DNA from 3 places in the Methylocystis bryophila genome. Region 2 is predicted to be linked to each of the others. Evidence: predicted binding sites of a transcription regulator. Region 2 holds the regulator's gene; each other region holds the start of a gene.
What was found. Region 2 encodes PhoB, which activates phosphate uptake and scavenging genes when phosphate is short. Its sites were predicted from a motif close to TGTCATNNANCTGTCAT; they were not measured.
Positions count from the first base shown of each region.

Region 1: a site for PhoB is predicted at 3,376-3,392, ahead of QMG80_RS10005 (BtaA family protein). Genes of this name have one in related genera too.
Region 3: a site for PhoB is predicted at 5,347-5,363, ahead of QMG80_RS04970 (inorganic phosphate transporter). Genes of this name have one in related genera too.

Region 1 covers NZ_AP027149.1:2,113,707-2,120,150, reverse strand. Annotated here, with positions in the region: gene QMG80_RS10020 (glutamate-cysteine ligase family protein) at 1-641, opposite strand, end outside; gene QMG80_RS10015 (glutathione S-transferase family protein) at 778-1,392, shown strand; gene QMG80_RS10010 (class I SAM-dependent methyltransferase) at 1,405-2,058, opposite strand; gene QMG80_RS10005 (BtaA family protein) at 2,055-3,305, opposite strand; gene QMG80_RS10000 (LOG family protein) at 4,003-4,968, opposite strand; gene QMG80_RS09995 (YebC/PmpR family DNA-binding transcriptional regulator) at 5,200-5,946, shown strand; gene QMG80_RS09990 (protein meaA) at 6,397-6,444, shown strand, end outside.
Region 2 covers NZ_AP027149.1:4,337,793-4,344,236, forward strand. Annotated here, with positions in the region: gene ruvB (Holliday junction branch migration DNA helicase RuvB) at 1-93, shown strand, start outside; gene QMG80_RS20090 (hypothetical protein) at 117-287, shown strand; gene QMG80_RS20095 (RNA pyrophosphohydrolase) at 284-826, shown strand; gene mnmA (tRNA 2-thiouridine(34) synthase MnmA) at 873-2,105, opposite strand; gene QMG80_RS20105 (GcrA family cell cycle regulator) at 2,503-3,030, shown strand; gene phoB (phosphate regulon transcriptional regulator PhoB) at 3,392-4,138, opposite strand; gene phoU (phosphate signaling complex protein PhoU) at 4,169-4,876, opposite strand; gene pstB (phosphate ABC transporter ATP-binding protein PstB) at 4,939-5,724, opposite strand; gene pstA (phosphate ABC transporter permease PstA) at 5,721-6,444, opposite strand, start outside.
Region 3 covers NZ_AP027149.1:1,064,408-1,070,851, forward strand. Annotated here, with positions in the region: gene QMG80_RS04935 (glycosyltransferase family 4 protein) at 1-1,029, opposite strand, end outside; gene gph (phosphoglycolate phosphatase) at 1,265-1,939, shown strand; gene QMG80_RS04945 (hypothetical protein) at 2,175-2,708, shown strand; tRNA gene QMG80_RS04950 (tRNA-Val) at 2,839-2,913, shown strand; gene QMG80_RS04955 (hypothetical protein) at 2,976-3,245, opposite strand; gene QMG80_RS04960 (hypothetical protein) at 3,899-4,453, shown strand; gene QMG80_RS04965 (hypothetical protein) at 4,559-4,978, opposite strand; gene QMG80_RS04970 (inorganic phosphate transporter) at 5,420-6,444, shown strand, end outside.

The sequences.
Region 1 (6,444 bases), 2.2 Mb from region 2:
CCGGAGGCCGCGACTGACGCGTTGTAGAAGCGATGCGCAAGCCGCGCCGGAGTCTTCAGATGAACTTGAAAGGAGGTTGTCGCCGCCTCCAGCATCACATCGTGATGCTCCGACACCAGATGATCGCGGCCGGCAATATCGATTTTCAGCGGCCTCCCGCCGCGCCGACGCAGAACCTCGGCGTTGAGCGCGTAATAGCGGTTGAGCGGCGAAATATTGGCGAGCGTCAAGTCCTCCTCGCGGATCGTCGGCAAGGTGCCGATCATCACGAGATTGGCGTCGAGCTCATGCGCCGCTTGGTTGCACCGGCGCCAAAGGGCCTCGAGACCGCTCAGCGATCGTCTCAGCGCATCCCCGGAGAGCGCAAGCGGTTCGCTGTTCAGTTCCAGGTTGAAGCGCGACAGCTCGGGAACAGCCAGCGGATCGTTCAACCTTTCGAGCAATTGCTGGTTGACGGGCGAGGGGAAGAAGCTGTGATCGAGGATCCAGGTCTCGATCTCGAAACCGAAAGCGTAGCCGTCGCTGGAGAAGGCGTCGGCTTCAAAAAGCGCGCGGGCGAGCGCCGTCTCGTCTGCGAGCCGCTGCTGGAAACGGGCCGCGTCTTCCTGGGTGAAAGCGGTGGCCTGTATCTCTTCGCCCATGCCTGGGACTCCTCAAGCTCGTCTTATGGCCTTCGGCTTTCAATGAACAGCAGCGCCGCTTCAGCGGGCCTGGCGCCCCGGTTGCATTCTGGCGTGACAGGCAATCGCGGTTCGACGGCAGGGGAACATATCCTCCATGAAATTCTACATGACCCCAGGCTCCTGCTCGACGGGGATTCACATTTTGCTCGAGGAGGCGGGCCTCGTTTTCGAGGCGCACATCGTCAATCTCGTCAAGGGCGACCACCTCAAGCCCGAGTATCTCGCGATCAACCCCCAGGGAAGCATTCCGACCCTGCTGCGCGACGACGGCGTCGCGCTGATGGACTTTGTCTCCATCGCGACATGGATCGCGGAGACGTTTCCGCGCCGGAAGCTTCTCCCCGAGGAACGCGAGTCGCGCGACGCGGCGCTCGCGAACATGGCCTTTTGCGTGGGCCACATCCACGGCGAGGGCTTCCGCCGCGTCTTCGTTCCGGAGCGCTATCAAAGGCAGGGCGCAAAGATCGAGGCGATCCAGGCGGAGGGACGCGCGATCGTCGCTTCGGCGCTGCTCGCGATGGACAGCGAGCTCGCCGGCAAGGATTATCTCGCAGGAAGCTTTTCGATCGCGGACGCCGCCCTGTTTTATAATGAGTTCTGGGCTGACAAGATCGGCATGGAGCTCCCACCCTCCTGCCTCGCCCATTATCAGCGGATGAGGAGCCGTCCCGCTGTCCGGCAGGTGCTCGCCGAGGAAGGCTATCGCTAAAACGACAGCGGCCTATCCGAGCCTCGGGGCCGCGACCTCATGGAAGGCGTAGCCACGGTAAAGAGCGTCGTGGCGATGCGCGAGGCCTCTGGCTTGAGCCTGGGCCGCGAAGTCATTCGCGAGGTTCCGGCGCGGCTGCACGTGGAAGCGCGCGAGCCATCTGGCGAGGGCGATGCGGAACCAGAGCGGCAGCCCCGCCTGATCGCCGAAATCGACCACATGCAGCTCGCCCTCCGGGGTGAGCAGGTCGAAGGCGTGCGCCAGCGCGTCGCGCCACGCGGGGATCATTGAAAGGGCGTAGGAGATGAAGATCCGCTCGAAGCGCGGCACGCCGAAGAGCGCCTGCGCGTCGAAATCCGTCGCGTCGCCTTCGGCGAAGACGATCGGCGCGCCGCTTTTTCGGCGGGCGGCTTGCTCCCGAGCCTCGTCGAGCATCACGGCGGAAATGTCCATGCCGTAGAAACGCGCCTGCGGATAAAGCCGCGACGCGCGAATGAGGTTGCGGCCGGTTCCGCAGCAGATTTCGAGCACATGCGCTCCCGGCGGCGGCGAGAGCGCGTCGATCGTCTCGTCGCGACCGAGGAGATAATGCTTGCGCGTGAGATCGTAGATTCGCCTCTGCGGGCGATACATTCGATCCATGAGAGCGGCGTGAGCGTCGGTCATTGCGGCGTCTGCAGCGTATAGAGATGAAAGGCCCCGTAGATCGAGGAGCGATCTCGACGCGTGAGCTCCCGGCAGCGCTCCTCGTCATAACGCCACCGCGCCAGCAGCTCAGCCGGAAGCCGGCCCGGCAGGAGGCGCTCGTCGGCGGCGGTGCGAAAGATCACGCGAGCCCCGGGGCGAGCCGTGCGCGTGATGTTCTCCCAAAGATGGCAAAGGGTCGCGTCGTCCATCCAGTCCTGCGCATCGAGCAGAACATAGGCGTCGAGGCTCGCTGGCGAAGAGCTTTCGAGAAAGCCTCCCATCGACATGTGTTTCGTCTCGACGCGCGCGGCCCTGGCGCGGACGAGATCGAAGCAGTCCTCCTCGAGATAAGGGGGCGCGGCGCCCTCGTCGCGATCGCCGTAACGGCGGCCGAAAGCCTGGCGCGCGAAATAATTCGAGGAGAGTTCGAAATCGCAGGCGAGCCGGCGCAGGCGCTCGCGCAACACCGCGGCCGCGCCGCCTTCCGCGTCGCCGACCAGAGCGCGATATTGCGCCGGCGGGATGCCGAGTCCGTAGAGCGTCGCCGGTTGATTGACGAGCCAGCGCAGCGTCTTTGTCTCGAAAAGCGGAGAAATCTCGTCCTCGAAAAGCTCGCGCTGCTCTTCCAGCGTGCGCGCCTCGAGCAGCCGGCGAGGATTCTTGCCATGGGCGCGCGCCAGCAGATGACCGGCGCCGATGAAGGAGCCGAGAAGGCCATAGCGATAGAAATTGTCGGCGAAGCGATCGATCCGGCGCCGGCCAAAGGCGGTGCGTCCTTCCCAATAGGCGCGAGACTCGCGGTCGAGATGAGGGCGGACCCAGCGATCGTAGGCCTCGACGTTCTCCGCGCGATCGGCTTCGCCGAAGAAACGGTGGAAGGCGTCGAAATCGGGAAGATGCCGGGCCGCGCAGAGTTTCAGTCGGTTCAGGGCGATATGCGCGCCGTTGAGATCGACCGCGACGATTCGCGCCGGATCGGCGATCAGATAGCTCATGATGTTGCAGCCGCCCGACGCGATCGCGACGACATGATCTTCGGGCCCGATCGCGAGGGCCTCCATGTCGACGACGGGGTCCTCCCAGATCTGGGGATAGACGAGCCCTCGAAAGGCCAAGGTGAAAAGGCGCTCCAGGGCGCCGGCGCGAGAGAAAGTTCTATTTCGGTGGACCGCGGCGCTAAGGCCAGCGGCCGTGGCGCGCTTCATATCGCCGAGATCCACGCTCATCCTCGATTCATCCCCAAGGCCATGAATTTTGGGCGTCCCCGCCACAAGAGCGCGGGGATAGGACGGATGGATGTCAGTCACATGACTACGCGCGCCCGCTGAGGCGTGGACATTTCCCAGGGTGAGCCAACCCTCCAAGCCGGCGCCGGCCGGGCTATCACCATCGGCCGACGGGGCTTGCCGCCGGCGAATTGATTTTCGCGATTGCAACCTATTTAGCGGTTGAGCGAAAGCGGAAAGCGAAAGAGTTTGCGCAAAAATGCGCTGGTCGCGAAGATGTTGCCAAATGAGGAATTCCATAATGGGAAGACGCCTTCTCATCTCAGTATTCTCAGCAATGACGGGCCTGATCGCGTCAACCTCGGTTGGCATGGCTCAGCAGAACGCGGAGCCGAACGTGACCCCTTCCGCTCCAGCGCCGGCCGCGGCGCCTGGCGCTCCTTCTTCGGCTACCGCGGCGCCCGCATCGAAAGGCTCGTCGGAGGCCGCCCCGTCTGGGGAGCTCCAATTTGAAACCGCGAGGCAGGCAAAAAGTCATTGCCCGACGGACACCGTTGTGTGGGCCAATTTTCCGTCAAAGAGCTATTCTTTCTATGGTGAGCGCCGTTATGGAGCCACCAGGCGCGGCGCCTATATGTGTGAAGGCGACGCCATAAGTGGAGGGATGAAGTCGAGGAAGAAAGAAAAGCATCCATAACTATCGACCGAGCAACGGCCGGCCGGCCATTTGACGCCAATATAGAATGTCCTCCCATATTTCTTCCGCGCTTTCCGCATACCAAAAGAGATCGCGATCTTCCGGGTCGATCATGCCCTCCTCTAACAGGAATTCGACGTCGAAGGCGCGGGACCAGAAGTCTTTGCCGACAAGGATGATGGGAAGCGGCTCGATCTTGCGGGTCTGCGCCAGCGTCAGGACCTCGAAGAGCTCGTCCATGGATCCAAAGCCGCCGGGGAAGACTACCAGCGCCGCCGCTCGCAACAGGAAATGCAGCTTGCGGATCGCGAAGTAATGAAAGCGCAGGCAGAGGTCGGGCGTCACATAGGGATTGGGGAACTGCTCATGCGGTAGGTTGATGTTCAAGCCGACGCTGTTGCCGCCAGCCTCAAAGGCCCCGCGATTCGCCGCTTCCATCAGTCCTGGCCCGCCGCCGGTCACGATGGCGAGCTTCCCTCCGCCGGCAAGCGCCGGGGCCGCCCCGACAAGCGCCCCAAACTGGCGCGCGACTTCGTAATAGCGGGATTTTTCCGCGATACGCTCGGCTCTTCGCATGGCTTGCGCGCGCGCCGCGTCTTGCGGATGGGCGGCGGCTTGGCGTTGAGCCGCGTCGAGCCGGGTGGCGGCGGCCTTGTGCTCAACGAGGCGCGTTGAGCCGAAGACGACGATGGCTTCGGTGACGCCGTACTGCTGCAACTGCAACTCGGGCTTCAGATAGTCGAGATCGAGGCGGACGCCCCGCGCCACATCTGATCGCAAGAAGTCCAGATCCTCGGAGCCCTCACGATAGACGGGGCTGTCCATAAGACGCCGCACGCGCAGGGCCGCCTGCGGGTCTTCCGCCTCGCTCTTGGGGAGGCTGCCAGGAAGCGGCGTGCGGCGGCGCAGCGGATCCGGGGGCTGCGGGGTTCGGCGGTCTTCGGGGATGCTGTCGTCACGGCGCATTCTGCGGGGTCCCTCCTGAAGCCGGCGCTTCCTTTATTTCTGGCGCAGCCCGGCGTATATGGGCCGCTTCAGAGCGAATTAGGGCAAAAGTTGACAGACTTTTGCGCTCGGAATTCGCTCCGACGTTTTGATTTGGCGCGATTCCTTATCGCTCGAGCGCTTCCGTTTGGGCGACAAGGAATCGCGCTCGCGCCGCGAAAATGCTGCGGCTTTAGGAGGCAAGGGCGGTCGATGGCCGGGCATAGTCAATTCAAGAATATCATGCACAAGAAGGGCAAGCAGGACGCCATTCGTTCGAAGCTCTTCTCCAAGCTCGCCCGGGAAATCACCGTGGCCGCGAAAATGGGCCTGCCCGACCCCAATATGAACGCCAGGTTGCGCGCCGCCGTGCTCGCCGCGCGCGCCGAGAACATGCCCAAGGACAACATCGAGCGGGCGATCAAGAAGGCCTCGGGCGCCGACGCGGAAAACTACGACGAGGTGCGCTATGAGGGCTATGCGCCGGGCGGCGTCGCGATCATCATCGAGGCCCTGACCGACAACCGCAACCGCACGGCCGGCGAAGTTCGCTCCTATTTCACCAAGGCCGGCGGCGCGCTGGCCGAGACGGGCGCCGTGTCCTTCATGTTCGACCGGGTCGGGCTCGTCGAGTTCGACCGCAAGGTCGCCTCGGAGGACGCCATGATGGAGGCGGCGCTGGAGGCCGGCGCGGAAGACGTGGCCTCCAGCGAGGAGACGCATGAGATCACCACCTCGCTCGAAGGGCTACGCGACGTGGCCAAGAGCCTCGAGGAAAAATTCGGCGAGCCCAAGAAGGCCGCGCTCGTCTGGCGCCCTCAAAACACAGTCGCGGTCGACGACGAGGCCGGCGAGAAGATTTTGAAGCTCATCGGCTCTTTGGAAGACAATGACGACGTGCAGAACGTCTATGTGAACGCGGAGTTTTCCGACGCGCTCGTCGAGAAGATGGCGGGCTGAGGCCCTGGCGCGGCTGAGACAGCGGGAACTCGTGCGGCCGGCGAAGGTGAGGCCAGCGCCTCGCGCCTTCCGCACCGAGGACTGAGGGAGTCATACATCTCTCCCAGGGCTCGTCATGGCCGGGCTTGTCCCGGCCATCCACGCCGAGACCCCCAAGTTCTCTAAGAGATTTTGCGCGAACTGGCCGCTCTCTTCTCAGAGCTCCAAACTCTTGCGGCCTTGGCGGCTTCGCCAAGAAAGTGTTTCGCGCGAGACCCGGAAAGCCGAAGGATTTCGATTAGCGCCAACGGCGCCGCGGCTGGATGGCGTGGATGGCCGGGACAAGCCCGGCCATGACGGGTTGGGTCTCGCAAGGAGGAAGGTTTCCCCGAGCATGGCCGGTCGGGCGCCGCCCCGTTTTGACGCCCTGCGGCCCGATGCGCTATTCGCACAGCAAAGGAGCCTGCACGTATGACCGACGCCCCGCGCCGCGACAAACCTTGGATGTTTCGAACCTAC
Region 2 (6,444 bases):
GTGCTCACCGCCGCAGCCTTCCGACATTTGGGGCTCGCGCCGCCGACCGCCGCCCCATCCCAGCCAGGGCTCTTTGGAGAAAGCGAGCCGTAACGCGACCCCGCGACGCGCTCGAGATGAAAGTGGATTGGCGCTGGCTCATGGGCCGCTTCACGGGCTATGTTGGACTCATGAGCCTTCTCGATTCCCGCTTGACCGCGAATGAACGGGCGGTCGCCCGCGCGCCCATCTTCTCGATCATCGAGAAAATCACGAGCGCGAAGACAGCCGGAGAGGCCCCGCTATGAGCGGACGCTACAGACCCTGCGTCGGCGTGATGCTGCTCAATGCGTCGGGGCAGGCCCTCATTGGCCGGCGCCGTCCGAAGGCGCCGCACGACCGGCTCGATGCGCAGCATGAGTGGCAGATGCCGCAAGGCGGCGTCGACCATGGCGAAGAACCCTATGCGGCGGCGCTGCGCGAACTCTGGGAAGAGACGAATGTCCGCAGCGTCGAGCGGCTCGCCGAGATCGAGCCTTGGCTGAGCTACGACTTGCCGCCGGGCGTCGGCGGGCGCTGGGAAGGAAAATATATGGGGCAGACGCAGAAATGGTTCGCCCTAGGCTTCACCGGGCGCGAGGCCGAGATCGACATCCACCATCCCGCCAATGGCGCCCATAGGCCGGAATTCGACGATTGGCGCTGGGAGGACCCCGCCCGGCTGCCCGAGCTCATCGTGCCCTTCAAACGGCAGGTCTATGAACGGGTCGTAGCGGAGTTTGCGCCGGTCATCGCCTCGCGACGAGATCACGCTGCGCTCGAGCGCAAGCCCACACCAAAGCTTTAGAGCGCGATTGGCAGCGTTCTCGGTTTAGGGACCCCGTCTTCTGCATTCACGAGGAGAGCTCGCGCGCAGATTGGTCTTGCGCCGGCTGCGTCGCTTGGATGAATCCCCCGCCGAGCACGCGTGCGTCTGGCCCCCCATTCTCATAGAAGACGCAGGCCTGACCGGGAGAGACCCCATACTCGCCCACTTCGAAGGCGACGATCGCCTCCCCTGCTCCGCGCGGTAGGAGCCGGGCGGCGACCGGCGGGCGCGTCGAGCGCGCGCGCGCGAAAACTTCGAGCCCTTCGGGGGGGAGATCGGCGAAGGCTCCCGGCCCGATCCAGTTGACGTCGCGCAGGCTCGCCGCGCTGGTCTCCAAGGCCTCGTGCGGGCCGACGATCACCCTCGCGCGGGCGGCGTCGATCCGCACCACGAAGAGCGGCTCGCTCGCATTGGCGGACCTGGAAGAGCCCAGGCCCAGCCCGCGTCTTTGTCCGACCGTGTAGTTCACGACTCCGGCGTGGCGACCGAGCACGCGCCCGTCGATGTGGACGATCTCGCCGGGAATAATCGCCTGCGGCGCCAAGCGCTCGACCACTTGCGCGTAACGGCCGGAAGGCACGAAGCAGATATCCTGGCTGTCGGGCTTCTCGGCGACGCTCAGACCGTAACGGCGAGCGAGCGCGCGAACCTCGCTCTTGGCGAACTCGCCGAGCGGAAAGCGCAAGAGGCGTAGCTGTTCCTTGGTCGTCGCGAACAGGAAATAACTTTGGTCGCGCGAGGCTTCCTTGGCGCGATAAAGCGCGCGCTCGCCCCACGCGTCCATGCGCGCCGAGACGTAATGGCCTGTCGCGAGAGCGTCGGCGCCAAGGTCGCGCGCCGTCTCGAACAGATCCGCGAATTTGATGAATTGATTGCAGGCGACGCAGGGCACGGGCGTTTCGCCGCTGGCGTAGCTCGCCGCGAAGCCGTCGATGACCTTCTCCCGGAAACGGCGCTCGTAATCGAGGACATAATGCGGGACGCCGATACGCCCCGCGACATCGCGGGCGTCCCTGATGTCCTGACCGGCGCAGCAGGCGCCTTTGCGTTGGATCGCCGCGCCGTGATCGTAGAGCTGCAGCGTGACGCCGACGACGTCATAGCCCGCTTCCTTCAGCATCGCCGCGACGACGCTCGAATCCACGCCGCCGGACATGGCGACGACGACGCGCGTGTCGGCAGGACTCTTGCCGGCAACGAGCGGGAGCGGATCGCGCGCCGCGATGGCGTCATCCAGTGAGGCGATAGCTTCGTCCATTGAGGGTGCAGGGCGTTCAGAGGGATGAGGCGGACGCGCCGTCTCTTGCACAAATTAATGCACCATTGGGGGGCGCCTTGCAATTTGGGCGCGATCTGCGGTTCGGCCCAAGTTAGCTCGGCCGGTCTCGCGCCCGCCGCGCGCGAACTATGCGCTTTCGGTGACAATCCTCAGGAAAGACTGTGGGGAACGCGCCTTTCCCTTGCCTGTGACTCTTGCGCGTGATTCACTGCAAAGAGTAACGTCGTATCTGTCGTCGATGGCCTTCGGTCACTCGACGTCTTCTCTCGAGTTCGCGTGAATTGCCGCCGTCAGCCTGCCTGACTCGGCGAACTCTATTGGATTCTCAGATCGGCGTCGCAGCCGATAACGGCGCGACCGTCGAACGGAGGCCCATATGTCCTGGACGCAAGAACGGGTTGAACTGCTACGTAAGCTTTGGCTCGAAGGATTGAGCGCGGCTCAGGTGGCCGCGGAGCTTGGCGCCGGCGTGACGCGCAACGCCGTGATCGGAAAGATTCACCGACTCGGATTGGCGGAGCGGGGCAAGGCGGCGAGTGCGCCGCGCCCGCGCGCGCAGCGACCGGCGCGCGCCGCGCCCTGTGAGGCGCCGATCCGAAACGGCGGCGGCGCCACGATGGTGATCGGCAATCTCGCTCTCGCCGTGGCGCCCCGCCCCGTCGTCGCGACGGCGCTGCGACCGGATCAGGAGGTGGTGGTTCCCATCTCGATGCGCGTCACGCTGATGGAGCTGCGCGAGACGATGTGCCACTGGCCCCTCGGCGACCCGACGACGCCGGAGTTCCGCTTCTGCGGCTCGCGTTACGAGGATGGCGAAGGCCCTTATTGCCGCCAGCATGCGAGGATCGCTTATCAGCCTCACGCAGCGGATCGCCGTCGCCAGGCGGGGCGCTCTGGACGCTGAGCGCTTCTGGCTCTGAGGCCGCTGAAGCGAATTCCGCAAAAGCTGCCGGACTTTTGCGGTCGGAGTTCGCTTCAACTTTTCATTTCGGGCGATTGCTTGTCGCTCGAACGATTCCTTTCGAGCGAGAAAGGCGCGAGAGCGCACCCCAATCGCGCGCGATCACGCGATCGAAGAGGACGCGCTCCAGATTAAAAACTTGAAGCACGCCCTGACCGGAAAAACGCTTCGGGCATTTTCGTGAACGGCTCCGGAGCGCGATGCGAAAAACTGGAAAGCGGCTTTTCGCACAGATCGCGCTCTCAGCCTTTAGAATCGATCACCTTCTCTGCGTTCTGGCGATTGCTCTCGAACGCAGCGTGGTCTAACCGCGACCGAAAGTCTCATCGAAGGAATAGCCGGCGCCGCGCACCGTGCGGATCGGGTCCTTCTCGCGCGAGCGGATGAGCGCCTTGCGCAAACGTCCGACATGCACGTCGACGGTGCGCTCGTCGATCTCCGCCGACATGCCCCAGACGCTGTCGAGAAGCTGCGCGCGGGTGAACACCCGTCCTGGCTTCTCCATGAAATATTCGAGCAATCGGAACTCGGTTGGGCCGAGGTGGATCTCGCGCCCCCCCCTTTTGACGCGCCGCGTCTCGCGGTCGAGATCGATGTCGCCGGCGCTGAGTTTATTCGCGACGCGTTCGGGGCGGGCGCGGCGCAGCAGCGCGTGCACGCGCGCTTTCAGCTCCTCCATTGAGAAAGGCTTGACGACGTAATCATCGGCGCCGAGCGACAGACCGCGCACCCGCTCGCTTTCCTCGCCACGCGCCGTGAGCATGATCACCGGCATGTCGCGCGTTTCATCGCGCGCCCGCAGCCGCCGGCAAATCTCGAGACCCGAAACCCCCGGCAGCATCCAGTCGAGAATGACGAGATCCGGCGGTGACTCGGCAATGCGAAGCTCCGCTTCGTCCCCTCGATCCACATGCTCGACCAGGAAGCCTTCTGCTTCCATGTTGTAGACGAGGAGCAGAGCGAGCGACGATTCGTCCTCCACGATGAGAATGCGCGGCGCCCGGTCGCTAGCGTTCGTCTCGCGCTGAACGGGAGTGCGGGTTTCGTTCATGTCCTTGCCTTAGTTACTGAAAGCCCAGGCCTACGGTTTTTCCTCCGCTTGGCCAAAAGACCGGGTTTTTGGACGGTCGGTCGGCATGGGCGCGCCGGAGGCGAGATACACGACCGTCTCGGCGATGTTCGTGGTGTGGTCGCCAATCCGCTCCAGATTCTTGGAGCAGAACAGAAGATGAGTGCAGAAGGAGATGTTACGAGGGTCTTCCATCATGAAGGTGAGAAGGTCGCGAAACACCGAATCTTCCAAAGCGTCGAGATCGGCGTCATTCAACCACACGGCGCGAGCGCGCTCCGCGTCCCGCTGCGCATAAGCGTCCAGAACCTCTTTGAGCTGCAGGGCGGCGAGATCGTGCATCGACTTCAAGCCGATGATCGCGCGCAGCGTGCGCGCCTCGTCGACGAGCTCGGTCGCGCGTCGGGCGATGTTTTTGGCGAGATCGCCGACGCGCTCGAGATCCCCCGAGATGCGGATCGCGGCGATGCATTCGCGCAGATCGACCGCGAGTGGCTGGCGACGCGCGATCGTCAGGATCGCCGCCTCCTCGATCTCGCGCTGCAGGACGTCCAGCCGCTGGTCAGTGGCGACCACCTGCTGCGCCAATGCGACATCGAAGGTCGACAGCGCGTCCATTGCGTCGGAAAGCATCTTCTCGGCGATGCCGCCCATTTCTGAGATCTTGCGATCGAGCGCTTCGAGGTCTCGATCGTAGGCTCTGACGGTGTGTTCGCTCATTGCTCTTGTCCCTGAAGCGGCTGAGAACGCCGCAGATCAATTGCGTTTGGACTTGGACAATATTAACCGAACCGACCCGTGATGTAATCCTGCGTTCTCTTTTCCTTCGGACTCGTGAACACGGCGTCCGTTTCCGCGAACTCGACGAGCTCGCCCAGATACATGAAAGCCGTGAAGTCGGAGACGCGCACCGCCTGCTGCATGTTGTGCGTCACGATCGCAATCGTGTACTGCGACGCGAGATCGTCCATGAGCTCCTCGACCTTGGCGGTCGAGATCGGATCCAGCGCCGAGCAGGGCTCGTCGAACAGGATCACGTCGGGCTGAACGGCGACGCTGCGCGCGATGCACAGTCGCTGTTGCTGGCCGCCCGAGAGGCCGAGCCCGCTCGAGTGCAGCTTGTCTTTGACTTCATTCCAGAGCGCCGCGCCGCGCAGCGCTTGCTCGACGCGCCCGTCGAGGTCCGTTTTCGAGAGCTTCTCGTAGAGCCGGACGCCGAAAGCGACGTTCTCGTAGATCGTCATCGGAAACGGCGTCGGCTTTTGGAACACCATGCCGACGCGCGACCTCAGCAGATTCACATCGACTCGAGGATCGAGAATGTTCTCCCCGTCGAGCAGCACCTCGCCCTCGGCGCGCTGATGGGGATAAAGATCATACATTCGGTTCAGCACACGCAGCAGGGTGGACTTGCCGCAACCGGAGGGTCCGATGAAGGCGGTCACCTTGTTCGTGTGCAGCGGAATCGACACATTCTTCAAAGCGTGGTGCCCGCCGTAGAAGAAGTCGAGGTCCTGAACAGATATCTTGGTCGGAAGTTCGGCTTTCACGATCGAGGCCACGTTCATCCCTTTGCCCTCTGTGCGCCGAGCGCGCGTGCGGTAATCGACAGGAACAGCACTGCGGCGGTGATGAGCAAAGCGCCCGTCCACGCCAGTTGCTGCCAATCCTTGTATGGCGAGAGCGCGAATTGGAAGATCACGACCGGCAGGCTCGCCATCGGCGCATTGATGTCGCCGCTGAAGAATTGATTGTTGAGCGCGGTGAAGAGCAACGGGGCCGTCTCGCCGGATACGCGCGCCACGGCGAGCAGCACGCCGGTGACAAGCCCTGCTTTCGCCGCGCGATAGGCGACTTGGCGAATGACGTAGGAGCGCGGCAGACCGAGCGCCGTCGCCGCTTCGCGCAGCGAGCCGGGCACGAGGCGCAGCATGTCCTCCGTGGTGCGCAGGACCACGGGGATCACCAGAATCGCCAGCGCCGCGGCTCCGGACCAGGCCGAAAAGTGCTTCTGCCGCGCGACAATCACCTCGTAGACGAAGAGGCCGATGACGATCGACGGCGCGCTCAGAAGGATGTCGTTGATGAAGCGAATGACCATGGCGAGCTTCGAATTATTCCCATATTCGGCGAGCCAGGTGCCGGCGAAGAGTCCGAGCGGCGCGCCGACCACGACGCCGAGCACCGTCATGATCAGCGATCCGACGATGGCGTTGAGCAGGCCGCCCGCGCTGCCCGGCGCCGGCGTCATTTGCATGAAGACGGCGGGCGAGAGGCCCTTCACTCCT
Region 3 (6,444 bases), 1.3 Mb from region 2:
GTCGGCGTCACTCGCTTGATCGAGCCAGTTCAGTCGACGCCCCGCTTCCGGATGTGTGCGCAAGCGCTCCTGCAGCGCGGTCGTGTTCCAGCCGGGGCGTCCGACGATCGTGTAGCCGATGTCGACGCCCTTGGCCCAGAGCCGCTCGAAAGCGCCGAGCGCCGCCGGATAGGCCTTGCGCGGCTCGAGCGTGCCCACGCTGAGGAAGTAAGGCGCCCCTTCCGCGATGCGGTGCGCCTTGGCGCTCGGCGCGCCCTTGGCGGACTTGGAGAAATCCGCGCCGAGCGGCCACCAGCCCACCCGCAGAGGCTTTCCGCTCGGAGCCGCGGAGAGATAATCGACGACGCTTTCCGCCGTCGAGCGCGAGATCGCGATCGCCGCGTCGGAGGCGCGAACGATCTCGTCGAACCAGCGCGCGAAATCGCCGCCGACCTTGCGATTGAACAGTGGCGGGTGCAGGAGCGGCAGAATGTCGTAAATCGCGACGACGTTAGTTCCGCCTTTTTCCTTCATGCGGCGCATGGCCGGGGGATAGAGCGGCGCTTCATTCCAGGCGGCGTCGAGCAGCAGAAGAATGTCGCCCGCCTCGGGCTCGATCTCTTCCGAGAGGCCGGCGACCGGATAGCGGCGCAAAAATCGCCCATCGTCTTGGATCGTGATCGGCGCGCCGAGACCCTGCAGGGCGCATTGGCGCGCAATTTCGCGCACGACGCGTTGAATGCCGGTCCGGGCGCCTGAGCGCACGGTCGGCGTCATGTCGATCAACAATTGCGGCTTTTGCGCCGGTTCCGGAACCTCGCCGTCTAGGTCGTCCGGAAGCTCCGTTTTCTTGACGCCGCGCAGCTGATCGACGCTCTCGCGCAGAGAGCGCAGCGCCCGCGAGCTCGTCCAATAGAACTCGAGCGCGCGCACATAGAGCCATTTGCTGTAGGGGTCGATCGGGTAGCGGTTGAGCGCGTCGAGCTCGGCGCTGAGGTTCTCCAAAAGATAGGCGTCGATCTTCCGCCGTTGCGTTTCGATGTCGCTCATAACGCCGCATTTAGCCTCGGTTAATGACGCTCGTAAGCGAATCGCCGCCCTGGCGTCGGACGCCGACGGCGGCCTTTTAAGGCATGTTTTCCAAAAGCGCGAAGCGCTTTTTCGGAAAGGACACGCTCGATCAACAAGATGCGACTGCTTCTGGCTCCAGCTTAAAACGAAAGACAAGGGATCAGCTTGTCGCAGCCTCGCTTGCGCCCGATCGCCGGCAAGGTTAGGCCACGCTATGACTGAACGCGCCCCGACCATCGTCTTCGACCTCGACGGCACCCTGGCCGACACGGCGCCCGATCTCGTCGCGACGCTCAATACGTTACTCCTGCGGGAAAATCTCCCCCCGCAGAGGATCGAGACGGCGCGCCCTTTCGTCGGCGCCGGAGCAAGAGCGCTCCTCGAAAGGGGCTTCGCCGCCGCCGGCGCCCCGCTTGGCGAGATGCGCGCTTCCGAGCTCCTCGCGGAGTTTCTCGAGTTCTACGAAGCGCAAATCGCCGACGAGACTCGGCTCTTCCCCGGCGCCGAGCGGTCGCTCGATCGCTTTCAAGAGGCGGGCTTCCGGCTCGCGGTCTGCACCAACAAGACCGAGCGCCTGGCGCAACGCCTGCTCAAGCGGCTCGGCGTCGCCGACCGTTTCGGCGCCATATGCGGGCGTGAGACCTTCGCGCATATGAAGCCGGACGGCCGTGCGCTCCTCTCGACGATCGGGCGCGTCGGGGGCGATCCCGCGCGCGCGGTCATGGTCGGAGATTCGCAGACGGACGTGGCGGCGGCCCGTAACGCCGGCGCGCCGGTCGTCGCGGTCGATTTCGGCTACAGCGACCCTCCGGTCGCGACTTTTCGCCCCGATCGGCTCATCTCGCATTTCGACGAGCTATGGGACGCGGCGGCCGGGCTCTTACGCTAGATCGCGCTGCTTTGAGCGGAACCGCTCAAACGTAGATAACGCGATCGATTCCAAAGTTTTAGAGGACGATTCGCGCAAAAAAACCGGTTTCCGCTTTTTCGCGTCGCGATCGAGCGCGCGCGGCGCCCCCAAGCCCTTTACTGGCGCGGATTTTCTCGGCGGCTGTCCTAATTCCGCCCGATTGTTAACGAAATGCTAAATTAAGGTGATACAAGCGCAACCGTTGGAGTGTGAAATGAATTCCATCGATGTTAACCAACTCGCCAGAAAGATCGTGCCTCGAGACGATGTCGGCGTTCATTCGATGGACGTCGATGGCCATGAGCGGGAGTCGGCTTCCTCGAACGACAAGGCTGCAGTAGCGTTGGAGATGGTGTCGGAAGCCGCCGCGGCCATTAGAGAGCTCGAAGAGCAGTCTGCGCAGGCGGTCGCCCGCGCGCAAGACCTCGCCAACTCGATCGTCAATCAGCTGGAGGCGGCGGAGGCGCGGGCCGAGCGCGCCGAAACCGCACAGCGCGACGCTGAAACGGCGGTGCAGGAGCTATCCGCGGCGCTGGCGCGGACCCGATCCGATCTCGAGATCGCCAGGCGGCAGCTCGCGAAAAAATCCGAGGAATTGTCCCAGACCGAGGATCGTCTCCGCCTTAGTGAGGCGGATGCGCGTGCGGCGCATCAGCGGTCCGCCGAAGCGAACGCCAAAATCGAGCAAATCTTCGAAGCGATTCGGACCCAGCTCCCGAGCCGCGAGGATCTGTCCCCGGCGAACTGATTTTGCTTGGGCGACGTCGCGGCGCTCCGCGGCGGGAAGCGACCCATCGGCCTCGCTTCGGGACGCTTGCGCCCCGAGAGACGACCGATTATACCCCTGCGGCGCGCCCGTCCCGACCGGCGCGCGAAGAGGGCGCGTAGCTCAGCGGGAGAGCACTTCGTTGACATCGAAGGGGTCACAGGTTCAATCCCTGTCGCGCCCACCATCAGCCTCACACGAACGTAGCGGTCTTCGCCGGAGGACCGCGTCTCGATAGAGCGCCCAGCCTCAAGCCGTAGAGACCGGGCCGCCTTGCGCGGCCTCGAACAAGACCAGCTCCGCGACTCGAAAATCATGAGAGGCTTCGCAGTTCGGACAGGCGGCGCGAAAAGCCGCGTCTCCTGCAAAGCGAATCTGGCCGCTGCCGGTTGGATCATCCATGATCGCAAAATGCCGGCGACAGTTTCGACAGGCGAAGCCGATATACCAACCGCCGGGCCGCATGCCAGGTAAACTGTTGACGTCGAATGTTCCCCGAAAGGCCATTTCGTTATCCATCGCAAGCCTCGCAGCTTTTCTTCCTTTCGTCTCGCCTTGATCATCACGAAGAGCGCTTCGATCGCGGCGCCGAATGCGGAACCGAGCGCGCGCGTAAATGTTCCCGCTTGGCGCAAAGCTTATGTTCGCAAGCACAGGCCTTCAACGCGTTCGTGCCCGATGGCCTTCTTGGAGAGTGTATTGATAAAAAAAATATATCATACTTACTTGATCGCGGCAGAAAAGGAGCTTGAGGATTTGGCAATGACCTCCAAATGGGCCTGCGACCCCGTCTCAAGGTCAACATATAGGCCGAGGGGGTAGCTTTGCACCTAGAGTTTTCATCGTGAATCCTGGGATGCTACCGCCTAGCCGGCCTAGTGCGAAGCCTGTAACGTTTGCGTCATAATAGCGGACGGCTCATGTCTATTGGAAATCTCTCGATCTTCCTGATTATGTCATAGATGCGACAACGATTTTCTGTAATGGTTGCAGCCATGCGGAACGGTGGCGCTGAAGGTGGCGGGCGTTCGAATTGACGAGCAGGCTTTACGGTTTCGACCGAGACGGTCGTGCCGACAGAGGCGGAAGATGAACGCAAAGCGTCATTTGCCGCGCGCGTCGAAGCTCTGCGGAAACGACTGCAAGTCTCTATCGAATAGAGGGCATAGAGGATGAGTCTCGACGTCGCTCTAGTTATTTCTTTCGTTGTCTGGTTGCTTTTCATTTTGCCAGATTTGCGCTCACTCGCAGCGATGATCAGTATTGTTGTGGCCATCGGCGTCGCTGTTATGCTTATAATAGACAAGAGAAGCTCCCATGCATGGGTTGAGCTCCAGGAGACGGAGCGCCAAGCCGAGCGGCAAAAGGAGACAGCGCGAGCGGCTGCTGTCAATCTGAACGCGATCGAATTGCGGCATGAGACGATTACAAAAAGCAGCTACGGATATTCTAATGGAGATCAAGGCTTCACATTCAAAGCGAACGTCAAGAATAATGCGGCAACACCCATTAGCGCGCTTGTCATCGCTTTCACAGCCTATGATTGCCCTACCGCGACGGTTCCCGTCGTGGAGTGCGAAGCCATCGGCCACAACTCCAGCCAAATCGAAATCGACGTTCCGCCCGCCGAAGTGCGCGCGGTCATGTTCTCGTTTCAGATGAAGAACTTCCCCTCGACCCGCGGTGTGTTGACATGGCGCACGCAGGTTGCATCGATGCGCAGATAGAAAAGTTCTTCTCGCTAAATATCCCATATGGCGACAGAGGCTCGTCCCCTCTGTCGCCACCGCGGCGTTTCAGGCCTCGCTATGCTTTCCCCGGGCTCTGACCGATCACTTCTTCTTGGACGGCGTATCCGGAGCGATCTCTGTCGTGAGAATGTAGAGCCTCGGCGCGCCGCCCTTGGGCGCTTGAGGGTACCAGCTCAGCTCTTTAAAGCCATCGCCGAAATTGTCGATGAGCATCCCCTTCGATGCGACGCCGCAAGCCTTATCGGGCTTCTTGCTATATTTGCACGCCCTGAGGCCGCCAGCGGGATCGCTCACCTGGCAGTAGACTTTCGCCACTTTAAAGCCCGGCGGTATGTTGGCGTCCACCTCTCCGACCCCCGAGTTCTGCACGAGCATGCCGCCCAGCAGCGGAACCGCCGGCGGATGCTTGCCCGAGCACACGACTTTTGAATTGGTCACCACTCCCGCCTGCGCGGCGATGGTAGTGAATAGTATTGCCGGGATGGTCACTGTGATACGCATGACGTGGGCCCCTTCTGACGGCGCGTTGATGCAGAGCATGAACGCAAAGCGATCCAATTCGTTCCGTTTACGCGCCCTTTTGTATGTTACATTTTTATGAACTTGAGGCGGTGGCGTAATAAATCTTCCGAGCCACATAATTAGGGTGGCCTGACTGAGGGAAAACGAGCGTATAGAACGGAATGCTGCTCCCCTCTCCAGCCTCCCGAAAGCTCCACTTCCGCCTGCAACCGGTCGTCGAAGCGCGAAGCAAGCTGGCGGCGGCGGCGAGCGGCCCAAAGCCCACAAGCGAGAGCGCGGCGCTAGGCGCACCCCTCGCGATGGCGGCATAAGTTTCTGATTATAATCGGGTACATACGAATCACCATTGTCATATTTCTGTGAAATGTACGTAGCAGCTCTCCGTTTGAATGAAGGCCCGTCGTCAACGAGGAACCCAAAATGACGTCCGTCACTTCCGGCGCCGACATCGACTTGAAGGTCGACCACGAATCCCCCAAGCCTAAGCTCGACCATAACACGAGCATCCAGAGCATCCTGCTCTTCCTGGCGATCCTGGCGCTCGGTCTGGGCTTCACCGCCTACAGCATTTGGCGGGACGTCCAGGAGACGGGCGCTCCGGTCACGACTTATCTGCCCTTCGTCCTGCTCGGCGTGGCGCTGCTGATTGCGCTCGGCTTCGAATTCGTGAACGGTTTTCACGACACCGCCAATGCGGTGGCGACCGTCATCTACACCCATTCGCTGCCCGCGAATGTCGCGGTCGTCTGGTCCGGATTCTTCAACTTTCTCGGCGTGCTGTTCTCGACCGGCGCGGTCGCTTTCAGCATCGTCTCGCTGCTGCCGGTGGAGTTGATCCTGCAGGTCGGCTCCTCGGCCGGCTTCGCGATGGTCTTCGCACTGTTGATCGCGGCGATCATCTGGAACCTCGGCACGTGGTGGATGGGTCTGCCGGCCTCGAGCTCGCACACGCTGATCGGCTCGATCATCGGCGTCGGCATCACCAACGCCCTCATGCGCGGCCGCGACGGAACCTCCGGCGTCGATTGGCACAAGGCGATGGAGGTCGGCGAGGCGCTCCTGATCTCGCCTCTGGTTGGCTTCCTCTGCGCGGGCGCGCTGCTTCTCCTCATGAAGTTCGTCGTTCGCAACCCGGCGCTCTATTCCGAGCCGAAAGGGCAGACGCCGCCGCCGTGGTGGATCCGCGGCCTGCTCGTCCTGACCTGCACCGGCGTGTCCTTCGCGCATGGCTCGAATGACGGACAGAAGGGCATGGGCCTGATCATGCTGATCCTGATCGGCACGGTGCCGACCGCCTATGCGCTGAACCGCGCGTTGCCCGAAAGCCACATCGCCAGTTTCGCGAAGGCGTCGGCTGCCGCGATCAAGGTCGTCGAGGCGAAGGAGGCCGGCCATCGCATGCTCGGCAATCCGCGTCCCGCTGTCTCGACCTACATCACCTATCA